Regions from separate parts of the Hydrogenophaga sp. UC242_50 genome, predicted to be linked through region 1. Evidence: predicted binding sites of a transcription regulator. Region 1 holds the regulator's gene; each other region holds the start of a gene.
The links. The regulator sigma-54, encoded in region 1, starts transcription at its own class of promoters, with help from an activator protein. The targets are predictions, from matches to a motif close to TGGCANGNAANCTGCTTT.
Positions count from the first base shown of each region.

Region 2: ACFJGX_RS11205 (urease subunit gamma) is a predicted target of sigma-54. The motif match lies at 1,131-1,148, and genes of this name have one in related genera.
Region 3: ACFJGX_RS02915 (ammonium transporter) is a predicted target of sigma-54. The motif match lies at 1,058-1,075, and genes of this name have one in related genera.

Region 1 is NZ_CP170553.1:2,528,644-2,531,914, reverse strand. Features, by position in the region: gene ACFJGX_RS13055 (CHASE sensor domain-containing protein) at 1-208, shown strand, start outside; gene ACFJGX_RS13050 (ATP-binding protein) at 205-1,269, shown strand; gene rpoN (RNA polymerase factor sigma-54) at 1,273-2,763, opposite strand; gene ACFJGX_RS13040 (GlsB/YeaQ/YmgE family stress response membrane protein) at 3,021-3,271, opposite strand, start outside.
Region 2 is NZ_CP170553.1:2,182,229-2,185,499, reverse strand. Features, by position in the region: partial or broken gene ACFJGX_RS11210 (ATP-binding protein) at 1-1,081, opposite strand, end outside; gene ACFJGX_RS11205 (urease subunit gamma) at 1,198-1,500, shown strand; gene ACFJGX_RS11200 (HupE/UreJ family protein) at 1,526-2,113, shown strand; gene ACFJGX_RS11195 (urease subunit beta) at 2,118-2,423, shown strand; gene ureC (urease subunit alpha) at 2,434-3,271, shown strand, end outside.
Region 3 is NZ_CP170553.1:558,477-561,747, forward strand. Features, by position in the region: gene ACFJGX_RS02905 (TspO/MBR family protein) at 1-44, opposite strand, end outside; gene ACFJGX_RS02910 (sulfite exporter TauE/SafE family protein) at 68-829, opposite strand; gene ACFJGX_RS02915 (ammonium transporter) at 1,278-2,471, shown strand; gene ACFJGX_RS02920 (hypothetical protein) at 2,489-2,794, shown strand; gene ACFJGX_RS02925 (GMC family oxidoreductase) at 2,886-3,271, opposite strand, start outside.

The DNA of each region.
Region 1 (3,271 bases):
ACCGGCCACCGACTACAAGGACCTGGACGTGCTGGTCGACGCCTTCAACCGCATGCTCTCCGAGTGCGAGATCCGCACCACCGAGCTCGAACGCGAGATGGTGACGCGCCAGGGCGTCGAACGCGAACTGCGCCAGGCCGACCGCCAGAAGGACACCTTCCTGCGCAGCCCCTCGCCCACGAATTGCGCAACCCCCTCTCGCCCATGACGAGCGCGGTGGCCCTGCTGCAGATGCCGCAGGTGTCGCCGCAGGCACGGGAGAAGGCGCTGGCGGTGCTCGAGCGCCAGCTGCAGCACATCGTGCGCCTGGTCAACGACCTGCTGGACGCCTCCCGGGTGCGCACCGGCAAGCTGTCGCTCGACACGGCGCCGGTGAACATCGGCGAGCTGCTGCACACCGCCACCGAAGGCGCGCAGGCGCTGGCGCAACAGCATGGCCTGCAGCTCACGCTGCACCTGCCCGATGCGGCGCTGTATGTGAACGGCGACGCGGTGCGGCTGACGCAGGTGTTCTCCAACCTGCTGAACAACGCCTGCCGCTACACCCCGCACGGCGGGCGCGTGGACCTCTCGCTCACCTCGACGCCATCCTCGGTCGAGGTGACGGTGGTGGACACCGGCATCGGCGTGGAGCCCGCCATGCAGGAACGCATCTTCGACCTGTTCGAACAGGCGGACCAGTCCATGCAGCGCGGCAGCGCCGGGCTGGGCGTGGGGCTGACGCTCTCGCGCCAGATCATCGAGCTGCACGACGGTTCGCTGTCCATGCACAGCGAGGGCCTGCACCGCGGCTCGTGCTTCACGGTGCGGCTGCCCCGCCTGCATCGAGAGCCACCGCGCGACGAGCCCCCCACCGTGGCGCCGTCCCACGCCCAGCCCTCGCGCCCGCTGCGCCTCCTGATCGCGGACGACAACGTCGATCTGACGGTGAGCCTGTCGGCCGTGCTGTCCTCACATGGGCACTTGGTCGAGGTCGTGCACGATGGCGAAGCGGCGGTTCGCGCGGCGCGCGCGCAGGTGCCGGACGTGGCGCTGCTCGACATCGGCATGCCCGGCCTCGACGGCCACCAGGTGGCGCGGGCGCTGCGCGCCGATGCCACCACGCAGGGCATCCGCCTCGTGGCCATCACCGGCTGGGGCCGCGACGCCGACCGCGAGGCCGCGCGCCTGGCCGGCTTCGATCAGCACCTGCTCAAACCGGTGAACCCCGAACAGCTGCTGCGGCTGCTGAGCGAGCCGCCAGAAGCGCCCCGCGCCCCGCCGGCCTGAGCCTCAGGCCGAGACGGCCAGGCCGTCATGGCGCTTGCGCCGGCCCACGGCCTCGATGCGCAGCATCTGACGGTACTTGGTGACGGTGCGCCGCGCCACCGTCAGGCCCTGCCGGGCGAGCTGGCGCGTGATCTCGGCGTCCGACAGCGGCCGATCGGTCGACTCCGCTTCGATGATGTCCTGGATCAAACCCCGGATCGCGGTGCCCGAGCAGGCCTTGCCATTGGCGCTCACCATCGCGCGCGAGAAGAAGTGCTTGAGCTCGTACACGCCGGTGGGCGTGGCGATGTACTTGTTGTTGGTGACGCGCGAAACCGTGGATTCGTGGATGCCGACCTCGTCGGCGATCTCGCGCAGGCCCAGCGGCTTCATCGCCATGCTGCCGTATTCGAAGAAGTGGCGCTGGCGCCGCACGATGGCCTGCGACACGTCGAGGATGGTCGAGAAGCGCTGCTCGACGTTGCGCAGCGTCCAGCGCGCCTCCTGCAGGTGCGCGCCCATCTCGGCGTTCTCGGCGCAGCGGTGGCGCTGGAACAGCTGGGCGTACACCTCGTTGATGCGCACCTTGGGCACGACCGCGGCGTTGAGCCGCACGTTCCACGCGCCCCGGTCCTTCTTCACGATCACGTCGGGCACGATGTAGTTCACCCGGGAAGAACTCAGGCGCCAGCCCGGTCGCGGGTCGAGGTGGCGGATGCGGTCACACACCGCCTCGACCTCGCCCACCGAGGCGTCCAGCGCCCGCGCCAGGGCAGGCACATCGCGCGCCGCCAGGCTGTCCATGTGGTCGTTGACGATGGCGCGCGCCATCGCGCGCACGTGGGGGCATTCGATCTCGCCCAGCTGCAGGCTGAGGCATTCCGCCACATCGCGCGCGGCCACACCGGCCGGCTCCAGCGACTGCACCAGCTTGAGCGCGATCTGCAGGTCTTCCAGCGTCGCTGCGGGCACCACGTCCGCTACCTCGCGCAGTTCGTTCAGGGGCGTGCGCAGGTAGCCGTCGTCGTCGAGCGACTCGACCACCACACCGGCCAGCGCGAGGTCGCGCGGCGACAGGGCCATGGTGCCGAGCTGCCCGTGCAGGTGGGCATTGAGCGGGGTTTCCTCCATCATGAAATCGAGCGCGGACACATCCCCGTCATGTCCCTGGCGGGCCGGGGTCAGACCATCGGCGAGCCACAGGTCGCTGTCGGACGCGGTGGACCGGTCGACCTCGGCCTCCGCCGGCGCCGCCAGATCGGTCTCGCGCGGTCCGTCGTACACCTCGCCGGCCGCTTCGCCCGATCGGCTGTCGATGTCACCATCCCGCAGGCCTTCGCGCTCGTCCTCGTCATCGCCCTCTTCCGCTTCCAGGAACGGATTGCGCCCCAGCACGTCGCGCACCACGATGCCGAAATCCAGCGAGGACATCTGCAGCAGGCGCACGGCGTGCTGCAAGCGGGGAGACAGGGTCTGGCTCTGGCGCTGGTCGGCGCGGGCGTCCATCTGGATCATGCGGTTCTCCTCCGGTAAGGCATGGTCGGCGGTGTCGCGAGGTGCGGCCGCCTCAGACCAACACCCTATGCAACCACCATGCCGCACGAGCGCGGAAGACACAAATTCCCACAAAACCACGTAACCGTCAGGCCCTCACAGAGGGACACGGTGCGCACCTTCCCGAACATTCAGACACAGTCGATCGGAACGCCCTTCAGGCCGACCCGCGCAAGGGCGCATCTTGCGGCAAGATTTGCCGAAACGGCCCGCGCGGACTAGTGCATCGATTCGTGTCGAAAGAGGTTGATGAGCGCCAGCAGGATGATGGCGCCGATCAGCGACACGAGCATGGCGCCCACGTTGAAGACGCTGTCGTTGAGGGTGTCCACCCCCATCAGGGGTGAGAGCACCCAGCCACCGATGGCGGCGCCCACGATGCCGGCCACGACATTGCGCACGATGCCCTGGCGCCCATCCGTGGACAGGACCACGCTGGCCAGCCTGCCCAACAGGCCGCCGACCGCCA
Region 2 (3,271 bases), 350 kb from region 1:
CCAAGCCAGCGAGCCCGCGTAGGCGTTGGTGACGTTGATCTTGAGCTGCGAGACCACCACGAACAGCGCCGTGGCCGCCACCGCCCAGCCGTAGTCGGCGAACACGAACTCGTAGGCCGCGAGGTACATCTGGTTGGGGTCCACCGCGCGCTCGGGCGGCACCATGTGGCTGATGGCCAAGTAGGCCAGCAGCGCGCCGCCCAGCATCTTGACCACGCCCAGCACCACCCAGCCGGGCCCCCCGGCGAGCACGCCCAGCCACCAGCGCAGCGCGTGGCCGGGCTCCTTCGCGGGCATGAAGCGCAGGTAGTCGGCCTGCTCGCCCATCTGCGTGATGAGCGCGATGCCCACCGTGAGCGCCGCACCAAACAGGTGCCAGTCGAACACCGCGCCCGCACCAGATTCGCCCCCGTACCGCACCACGTTGGTGAAGGTCTCGGGCGCCATCCAGGCCACCGCCCCAAAAGGCACCACCATCATCACGACCCACAGCGGCTGGGTCCAGACCTGGAAGCGGCTGATGACCGAGACGCCGTGCGTCACGAGGGGGATGACCACCAGCGCGCAGATCAGGTAGCCCCAGGCGGGCGGGATGTCGAGCGCGAGTTCGAGCGCGTAGGCCATCACCGCCGCTTCGAGCGCGAAGAAGATGAAGGTGAAGGACGCGTAGATCAGCGAGGTGATGGTCGAGCCGATGTAGCCGAAGCCCGCGCCGCGCGTGAGCAGGTCCATGTCCACCCCATGGCGCGCGGCGTAGACGCTGATGGGCAGGCCGCCCAGGAAGATGATGAGGCCGGTGCAGAGGATGGCCAGCGCGGCGTTGACGAAGCCGTACTGCACCAGCAGCGTGGCACCCACGGCCTCGAGGATCAGGAAGGAGGCGGCACCGAACGCGGTGTTGCGCCACCCGCCACTCGCTCCATTTGCGGAAACGCTGCGGCGTGTAGCGCAGCGCGTAGTCCTCCATGGTCTCGCTGCCGACCCAGCTGTTGTAGTCGCGGCGCACCTTGATGATGCGCTGCGGCGCGTCCTGCCCGGCCGGCGGCGGGGCGCTGGCGGGCGGGGAAGGCGGTGGGGGCACGGCGGGGTTCACACCGGGATTTCGCAGCTTTCATGCCACGCCGGGCCTGGGGCACGGGAATTGCTGATTCCAGGGCAACTTGTATGCTCAGGCTCCCTTGACGATCGCGCACCACCATGGAACTCACGCCCCGAGAGAAAGACAAGCTGCTGATCTTCACCGCCGCCTTGCTGGCCGAGCGGCGCAAGGCGCGCGGCCTCAAGCTCAACTACCCCGAATCGGTGGCGCTGATCAGCGCGGCCGTGATGGAGGGCGCGCGCGACGGCAAGACCGTGGCTCAGCTGATGAGCGAAGGCCGCAGCGTGCTCACCCGCGCCGACGTGATGGACGGCATCGCCGAGATGATCCCGGACATCCAGGTGGAAGCCACCTTCCCCGACGGCACCAAACTCGTCACGGTGCACCAGCCGATCGTGTGACCCCATTCAGGATTCAGGAGACCCCATGACTTTCGCCTTCTTCCTCAAGCGCGCCCTGCCCGCCCTCACCCTCGCCGCCCTGTCGTTCTCCGCCGCCGCCCATGTGGGCGATGCGCACGACCACGGCGGTTTCCTCACCGGTTTCCTGCACCCCATCACCGGGCTGGACCACCTCGCCGCCATGCTGGCCGTGGGCGTGTGGAGCGCCATGACCACGAAACGCCTGTGGGTCGCACCGGTGTCGTTCGCCGCCCTGCTGCTGGCCGGCGCGCTGATGGCGCAGGCGGGCGTGGCCTTCCCCGCCATCGAGCCGATGATCGCGGCCTCCATGCTGGTGGTGGGCCTGCTGCTGGCCGCGCAGGTGAAACTGCCCGAGGCGGCGGGCGCGGTGCTGGTGGGGGCCTTCGCGCTGTTCCACGGCGCGGCGCACGGACAGGAGCTGGCCGATGGCGCGGCCCTGGCCGGCATGGTGCTGGGCACGGCCGTGCTGCACGCGGTGGGCATCGGCATGGGCCTGGGCCTGAAGCGCGCCAACCACTGGCTGCCGCGCGTGGCCGGCGGCGTGGTGGCGCTGATGGGCCTGAACATGGGCTGGTCCCTGCTGGCGGGCTGAAGCCATGATCCCCGGCGAACTCTTCACCGACGCGGGCGAGCACCCGCTCAACCCCGGCCGGCGCACGATCACCCTGGTGGTGAAGAACGGCGCCGACCGCCCGATCCAGGTCGGCTCGCACTACCACTTCGCCGAGACCAACGGCGCGCTCGACTTCGACCGCGCCGCCGCGCGCGGCATGCGGCTGAACATCGCCAGCGGCACCGCCGTGCGGTTCGAGCCCGGCCAGCAGCGCACCGTCGAGCTGGTGGACTACGCGGGCGACCGCATCGTGTACGGCTTTCGTGGCCTGACCCAAAGCGCCCTCTGAAAGACAGCCCATGGCAAGCATCCCCCGCAGCGCCTATGCCGACATGTTCGGCCCCACCGTCGGCGACCGCCTGCGCCTGGCCGACACCGGCCTGGTGATCGAGATCGAGAAGGACTACACCCTGGCCGCCGGTGGTTACGGGGAGGAAGTGAAGTTCGGCGGCGGCAAGACCATCCGCGACGGCATGGCGCAAAGCCTGCGCACCCGCGCCGAAGGGTCGGTGGACACGGTGATGACCAACGCGGTGATCATCGACCACTGGGGCATCGTCAAGGCCGACATCGGCTTGAAGGGCGGGCGCATCGTCGCCATCGGCAAGGCCGGCAACCCCGACACCCAGCCCGGCGTGGACATCGTCATCGGCCCGGGCACCGAGGTCATCAGCTGCGAAGGCCACATCGTCACGGCCGGCGGCATCGACAGCCACATCCACTTCATCTGCCCGCAGCAGGTGGACGAGGCGCTGACCTCGGGCGTGACCACCATGCTCGGCGGCGGCACCGGCCCGGCCACCGGCACCTTCGCCACCACCTGCACGCCCGGCCCCTGGCACATCGAGCGCATGCTGCAGGCCGCCGACGGCCTGCCCATGAACCTGGGCTTCCTGGGCAAGGGCAACGCCAGCCTGCCCGCCGCGCTGCACGAGCAGGTGGACGCGGGCGTGATCGGCCTCAAGCTGCACGAGGACTGGGGCACCACCCCCGCGGCCATCGACACCTGCCTGAGCGTGGCCGAAGAGGCCGACGTGCAGGTCGCGATCCACAGCGACACGCTCAACGAATCGGGCTTCGTGGAAAACACCATCGCGGCCACCAAGGGCCGCAGCCTGTGCGCCTTCCACACCGAAG
Region 3 (3,271 bases), 2.0 Mb from region 1:
CCCATAAAACCCAGGGTCTGTGCACGGATGGAGCGAGACGGCATAAGGGCCTCCTTGGAAGTGGGTGTCAGCGTCGGATCCAGGCGTCGTACGTGGTCTTGAGGATCAGCGCGCTCACCACGAAGATGAACACGATGCGCACGAAGCCGCTGCCGTGTTTCAGGGCAAGCCGCGTGCCCAGCAGGCTGCCGACCACGTTGGCGATGGCGATGGCGAGCACGAAATGCCACCACACATGGCCCTTCCAGGCGAACAGCGCCAGCGCGGCCAGGTTCGTGGCGGTGTTGAGCAGCTTGGCGCTGGCGCTGGCGTGCAGGAAGTCGTAACCCAGCCAGCGCACGAACAGAAAGACGAAGAAGCTGCCCGTTCCAGGGCCGAAGAAGCCGTCATAGAAGCCGATGACGGCACCGAGCAGGCTTGCGGCCAGCATTTCCTGGCGGCCGCTGAAGCGCGGCGTGTGGTGCCGACCCAGCTCCTTGCGCGCCAGGGTGTAGCCCAGCACCAGCAGCAGCACCAGCGGCAGGGCACGGCGCAGGAAGTCGGGCGAGATCACGGTGACCGTCCAGGCCCCCGCCATGGAGCCGGCAAAACCCACCGCCGCCGCCGGCAGCAGCGCATGCCAGGGCATCTCGACCCGGCGCGCGTACTGCAGCGTGGCCGCCGCCGTGCCCCAGACCGAGGCGCCCTTGTTCACACCGAACAGCGTGGCCGGGTGGGTGGTGGGAAACATCGCGAACAGCGCCGGCACCAGGATGAGGCCGCCGCCACCCACGATCGAATCGACAAAACCGGCGAACAGCGACGCCAGCGAGACCAGAAGCAGTTCCATCCCAGGATTGTCGCCGGACGGCTCCGGGCAAAAAAAAGCCGACCCTTGTGGGGTCGGCTCGAGGAATCTGGCATCTCTGGAGGACGCTGAAACCGTTGTTCGAATTGGACTGGGTTGTCTCCTCGGTCCCCCGCGGTCACCAGCGCTGGGCGCTGTTGGCGAGTGCATGCACTGTAGCGGCCCGCACCAGGGCTGTGCATCCGGGCTTTCCCTTGCTTTCTGGCGGTTTGGCACAGGAAATGCAACGGTCTGTTCGTCGTTGGAAGAGAGCCATTCATGCACCAATACCGCTATTTCGTTCGGCGGGGCCTGCTCCTGCCCACCTTGCTCTGCGCAGCTTTTGGCCGCCTCGCAAGGCGAAACCACAGAAGCCGTGACAAAAGTCACGCTCGATGCACCAGGCCTGGTCGCGGCCAGCGCCATCCAGGGGGCCGACACGGCCTGGCTCATGGTCAGCACCGCGCTGGTGCTGCTCATGACGCTGCCGGGCATCGCCCTGTTTTATGGCGGCATGGTGCGCCGCCTGAACGTGATCAACACCATGGCGAGCGTGGTCGGCATCGCCGCCGTGGTCAGCGTGCTGTGGTTCGCGCTGGCCTATTCGCTGGCCTTCACCCCCGGCGGCGCGCTGGGCGGCTTCATCGGCGGTCTCGGCCGCATGGGCTTCTCGGGCATGGACTACCTGGGAACCACCGGCCAGGTGGCGGTGAGCCACATCGCGCAGCACGTGCCGGAATCGGTGTTCGCGATGTTCCAGCTCACCTTCGCCATCATCACCTGCGCGCTGGTGGTGGGCGCGCTGGTCGAGCGCATGCACTTCGGCGCGCTGCTGCTGTTCGCCGGCCTGTGGCTGCTGCTGGTGTACGCGCCGGTCGCGCACTGGGTGTGGGAACCGGGCGGCTGGCTCGCGCAGCTGGGTGCGCTGGATTTCGCCGGCGGCGCGGTGGTGCACATCAACGCCGGCGCGGCCGCCCTGGTCTGCGCTTACGCCCTGGGCCCACGCTCGGGCTACGGGCAGGAGCCCTTCGTGCCGTTCAACCTGGGCCTGACCATGGCCGGCACCGGCCTGCTGTGGGTGGGCTGGTTCGGTTTCAACGCCGGCTCGGCCCTGGCCGCCGACGGCCGCGCGGGCCTGGCCCTGCTGGTCACGCACGTGGCGGCCGCCTCGGGCGCGCTCGCCTGGATGGCCGCCGAGTGGCTGGCGCGCAAGCGCGCCTCGCTGCTGGGCCTGTGTTCGGGCGTGGTCGCCGGGCTGGTGGCGATCACGCCGGCGGCCGGGTTCGTCACGCCGCGCGGCGCCCTCCTCATCGGCCTGGTGGCCGGCGTGGCCTGTTACTGGGGCGCGACCGCGCTCAAGCGCCAGCTGCGCGCGGACGACTCGCTCGATGTGTTCGGCGTGCACGGCGTCGGCGGTCTGGTGGGCGCGCTGCTCACCGGCGTGCTGGCCGACCCGGCCATATCAGGCGTGCAGGCCAGCCTGCTGGCGCAGCTGATCGCCTGCGTGGCGGTGCTGGCCTACAGCCTGGTGATGACGGCGGTCGTGCTGTGGATCACCTCGCGCTTCACCACCTTGCGCGTGCGCGAGGGCGTGGAGCGCGCCGGGCTGGATGTGTCCCTGCACAACGAACAGCTCGGCCACTGAGCAGCGGCACCCCCCCCATGAGCACCGCGCCCGACCCCTTCGCCATCGCCGCCCACCTGCACGTGCTGCTGCGGCGCAAGACCGGCCGGGTGACGGACACGGAGTGGATGGCGACCAACGCCGACTACGCGCGCGAGATCGTGCGCCATGCGCGCGAAAAAGCCGCGAGCGACGGGCACGAGGAGCTGCTGCCCTGGGCCGAGAAGCTGGAGGCGGCCATTCCCGCCATGGGCGTGCCGCCGCGCAAGACCCTGCTCGACGTCGCCACCGAGGCGCTGCGCGGCAAAGGTGACGGAAACCAGTACGTCGGCCGGTTGAGGTAATCGCATCCAGAGACACCGAGGGTCCGGCTCCGCCGGCCCCAGGGGTCGTCCCCCCTCTCAGGGGGGAAGCCGCGTCAGCGGCGCAGGGGGGTCACTCTCCTGCCACGATCCAGGTCGCGGCCTTCTCCGCGATCATGAGCGTGGGGCTGTTGGTGTTGCCGCTGGTGATGGTGGGCATCACGCCCGCGTCCACCACGCGCAGCCCGGCCACGCCGCGCACGCGCAGGTGGCTGTCGACGACGGCCATGGGGTCGTCGGCGCGGCCCATTTTGGTGGTGCCCACCGGGTGGAAGATGGTGGTGGCGATGTCGCCGGCCAGGCGCGCGAGCTCCTCGTCGGTCTGGTACTGCAGGCCGGGCTTGAACTCCTCGGGCTGGTACTTGCGCAGCGCCGGTTGCGCGACGATCCTGCGCGTTACGCGCAGGCTGTCGGCCGCGACCTGCCGGTCTTCGGCCGTGCTCAGGTAGTTCGGCGCGA